DNA from 2 places in the Luteipulveratus halotolerans genome. Region 1 is predicted to be linked to the other one. Evidence: predicted binding sites of a transcription regulator. Region 1 holds the regulator's gene; the other holds the start of a gene.
What was found. Region 1 encodes HrcA, which represses chaperone genes, less so after heat shock. Its sites were predicted from a motif close to TTNGCACTCGNNNNNNNCGAGTGCNAA; they were not measured.
Positions count from the first base shown of each region.

Region 1 (2,199 bases):
GTGATGACCTCGCCGAACCCGCGGCAGTTGGAGCACGGGCGCGTCGTCATGACCTGGCCGAGGAAGGACTTCTGGATCTGCTGCACCTGACCGCTGCCCTGGCAGACGTCGCAGGTGCGGGTGCCGGTGCCGGGACGCGCGCCGTTGCCGGAGCAGGTCGGGCACAGCACCGCGGTGTCGAAGACCAGGTCGGCGTTGCCGCCGAAGACCGCGGTGCTCAGGTCGATCTCGAGAGGCAGGAGGGCGTCCTGGCCGCGCTGCTGACGCGAGCGCGGGCCGCGGGCCGCGCCACCGGCCTGACCGCCGAAGAAGGCGTCCATGATGTCGCTGAACGAGAAGCCCTGCCCGTAGCCCGCCGCACCGGCCTGGCCGTAGGGGTCGGCGCCCACGTCGAAGGCCTGACGCTTCTCGGCGTCGCCGAGGACGTCGTACGCCTGCGAGATCTTCTTGAACTCCTCGGCGGCCTCGTCGCCGGGGTTGACGTCAGGGTGGAGCTTGCGCGCCAGCTTGCGGTAGGCGCGCTTGATCTCCTCCTGGCTCGCATCGCGGGCGACACCGAGGGTGGCGTAGTAGTCGTTCACTGATCGAGGATCTCCGAGACGTAACGTGCGACGGCGCGGACGGCCGCCATGGTCGAGGGGTAGTCCATGCGCGTCGGGCCGAGCACCCCGAGCCCGGCCACCGCACCGGTGCCGTAGCTCGTGGTCACCATGGACGTGCTGTGCAGGCCTTCGTAGGGGTTCTCCGCGCCGATGCGCACCGCGACGGCGTCCGCCGCGTCAACGTTCACTGTGGAGAGCAAACGCAGCAGGACGACGTGTTGTTCCAGTGCGTCGAGCACCGGGGCGAGATGGACGACATCACCGCCGGTGCGCGCGAGGTTGGCGGTGCCGGCGAGCACGAGGCGTTCTTCGCGCTGCTCGGCCATCGCGTCGGTGAGCACCTGGACGACGGCGCGCACCGTGGCGCGGTCGTCCTCGGCGAACTCCTCGGCGAGGCCGTCCAGGCCGTGTGCGGCCTCGGAGAGCAGGCGGCCCGACGACTCGGCGTTGAGGCGCGTACGCAGGTCGGCGACGAGGGTCTCACCCTCCGAGGTCAGCAGGTCCTCGGAGACCTCGAGGACGCGCTGCTCGACCCGACCGCTCGAGACGATCAGGACGACCATCAGCCGGTGGCTGGTGAGCGGCACGAGCTCGATGTGACGCACCGACGACCGCGACAGCGAGGGGTACTGCATCACCGCGACCTGCTGGGTGATGGAGGCGAGCAGCTTGGCGGTGCGGTCGACGACGTCGTCGAGGTCGACCGAGTGCTCCAGGAACTCACGGATCGCGGCCTTCTCGCCGCGGCTGAGCGGCTTGACCTGGCTGAGGCGGTCGACGAAGAGCCGGTAGCCGGCATCGGTCGGCACGCGTCCGGCCGACGTGTGCGGTGCGGAGATCAGGCCTTCGTCCTCCAGGACCGCCATGTCGTTGCGGACCGTCGCCGCGCTCACACCCAGCTGGTGACGCTCGAGCAGCGCCTTCGAGCCGACCGGCTCGGAGGTGGAGACGTAGTCCTGGACGATCGCTCGCAGGATCTGCAACCGGCGTTCCTCGGACATGCTCACCTCCTGGTCTCGTGCTTGGCACTCCTGTGGCCCGAGTGCCAAGTCTACGTGCTGGTACGCGCGGCGCGTGTCGGGCGCATGCCGGCCGCGTGGTCCACCTAACCTCACCGGGTGAGCTTCGACCGATACGGCAGCGACGTCCTCAGCACCGACTGGAAGGCCCCGCGGCGCGGCCGGTCCACGCCCATGGAAGCAGTCCGCGACCTGGTCGTCGAGGAGGTCCAGACCGGGTGGTGTGGCGCAGTCGTCGGCGTCGAGAAGGCCGGCGGCATGCAGGTCGTCCACCTCGAGGATCGCCGCGGCAGGGTCAAGGCGTTTCCGCTGGGCCCGGGGTTCCTGGTCGACGGCAAGCCGGTCGAGCTCACCGCACCCACCTCGGCGTCCACGAAGCAGGCGCTGTCCGACGCCCGAGCCGCAGCGTCGCGTACGGCGTCGGGCTCGGTCGCCGTCAAGGACGCCCCCGCACGTGTCGCATCGGGGTCGCGGATCTTCGTCGAGGGCCGGCACGACGCCGAGCTCGTCGAGAAGGTCTGGGGTGCCGACCTGCGAGTAGAGGGTGTGGTGGTCGAGATGCTCGACGGCGTCGACGA
Region 1 covers NZ_LAIR01000002.1:2,049,650-2,051,848, forward strand. Annotated here, with positions in the region: gene dnaJ (molecular chaperone DnaJ) at 1-581, opposite strand, end outside; gene hrcA (heat-inducible transcriptional repressor HrcA) at 578-1,603, opposite strand; gene VV01_RS10380 (DUF3097 domain-containing protein) at 1,721-2,199, shown strand, end outside.

Region 2 (2,199 bases), 620 kb from region 1:
TCACGAGACGCTCGTTGATGGCCTCGACCGCCTGGTCGATACCGCGCTTGAGCGCGGCCGGACCGGCGCCCGCGGCGACGTTGCGCAGGCCCTCCTTGACCAGGGCCTGGGCGAGGACGGTCGCGGTCGTCGTACCGTCACCGGCGACGTCGTTGGTCTTGGTCGCGACCTCCTTGGCGAGCTGCGCGCCGAGGTTCTCGTACGGGTCGTCCAGCTCGACCTCGCGAGCGATGGTGACACCGTCGTTGGTGATCGTGGGGGCGCCCCACTTCTTGTCGATGACGACGTTGCGGCCCTTGGGGCCGAGCGTCACCTTGACCGCGTTGGCGAGGGCGTCGACGCCCCGCTCCAGCGACTTGCGCGCGGAGTCGTCGAACTCCAGCTGCTTAGCCATGTGGCTTCCTTTCGGAGTGGTCTCTCAGGGGGTGTACGACGGACGCCCCGGCCTCCCGGCCTGGGTGCAGGCGGGACCGGGGCGACCGTCGTACTGAAGGAGATCGGCGTCAGCCGACCGCTCGGAGGCGGTCGATCAGCCGATGACCGCGAGCACGTCGCGGGCCGAGAGGATGAGCAGCTCCTCGCCGGAGTACTTGACCTCGGTGCCGCCGTACTTGCTGTAGATGACCTTGTCGCCGACCTTGACGTCGAGCGGAACGCGCTGGCCGTTGTCGTCGATACGACCCGGACCGATGGCCAGGACCTCGCCCTCCTGGGGCTTCTCCTTGGCGGTGTCCGGGATGACCAGACCGGATGCGGTCGTCTGCTCGGCCTCGACCGACTTGACGACGATGCGGTCCTCGAGCGGCTTGATGTTCACCGACACGGTGTGACCTTCCTTGTGCGTGAAAGGCCTGCCCAGACGGGCAGGGATGGATGCGTGCCGCCTGGGTCGTGCCGACCGGTCGCGGGCGCCGCCGTCGCGGGGGTCGACGCTCGTACCGTGGCTGGCACTTGCCCCAGGCGAGTGCCAGGTCCGAATCTAAGTCGACGCTGGCACTCGGTCAACTCGAGTGCCAGAAGTGCTCTCTGCGGGTCGCGCTGCTCAGGTCGGCGGAACTGTCCGGGAGAAGCTGTCCATGGCCGTGACCGGTGCGGTCACGGCGGCAGCGTCCTTGTCGGTCGGGTCGGCCACCAGTCGTTGCGTGTAGGTCAGGGAGATGGTCGGTGACGCGTCGCTGTCGATGACGTACGCCGCCGTCGGACGAGTCACCGAGCTCGCCGACACCGCCGCCGTTCCCACGGTCCGCGACGGTGCGCCGACGTCGCTGACGGTGAGGTCGAGCCGGCCCGGGCCTGCCGCCCTGGCCTGCACGTCCTCGCCGCCTGCGGCGCTGATGGAGGGCACGGAGAACCGGGATGTGTGGGCCCGGGCGTCCCTGACCACCAGCCAGTCCTTGCCTGCGGGCGCCCAGCCCAGCCCCGCGACCCACGGCGCGCGCTCTGCCTGGAAGACGGGGACGAATCCTGTCGTCGTGTGCGGGGTCGTGCTCTCCGGGGGCGATGCGGAGTGGGAGGAGTAGTCACGGCCGCGGGCGATGTCCTCCCGCCCAGCGGACGTCGTGTGCACCTCGACCCCGGCCTCGTCGGGCGCGAGGATCACGGCCCGCGCCGAGCCGCCGTTGCTGCTGGGGTACACGCGCGGTGCGACGACGTAGCGGTGGCCGCCGACCACGACCGCGACCTCGCTCGGGACCTCGGTGCGCTGCGCAGCCGTGGCGCCGGGCCAGATGAACGGCGTCCTGGACCGTCAGCGGGACCGTCGCCCGGACGCGCACATCGAGCGCGTCGCCGTACGGCGCCTTGAACGCCACCGTCCCGGGCGCAAACCGGTGAGTCCCGGTGGGCGCGCTCCCGTCGGGAGGGGCCAGGGTGCGTACGGGCCCGCTGCCGTTGACCGTGAGCGAGCCCCGCACGGTGCCGGCCTTGTAGTAGGTGGACTCGGTGGCATTCGGACCGGACGTCCAGCTCACGTCGTACGAGCCGCTCAGCAGCGCCGCGTGAGCGCCTCGCACGAGCACCCACTCCTGACCGTGGGGCGCCCAGCCGAGTCCGGCGGCGTACGGCGTGCGCGTGACCAGCCCGCGACTCGCCGACCCGTACCAGTCGAAACCACTGTGCTCCGAAGCCCGGACCGATCCGGTCGCGCGGGCGTAGACCTCGCGGGTCTCCGTGCGATAAAGCCCGGCGAAGTCGCCCAGG
Region 2 covers NZ_LAIR01000002.1:2,674,218-2,676,416, forward strand. Annotated here, with positions in the region: gene groL (chaperonin GroEL) at 1-394, opposite strand, end outside; gene groES (co-chaperone GroES) at 530-823, opposite strand; gene VV01_RS23905 (hypothetical protein) at 1,043-1,600, opposite strand; gene VV01_RS13435 (hypothetical protein) at 1,521-2,199, opposite strand, start outside.
Region 2: the regulator HrcA is predicted to act here: its motif matches at 991-1,017, upstream of groES (co-chaperone GroES).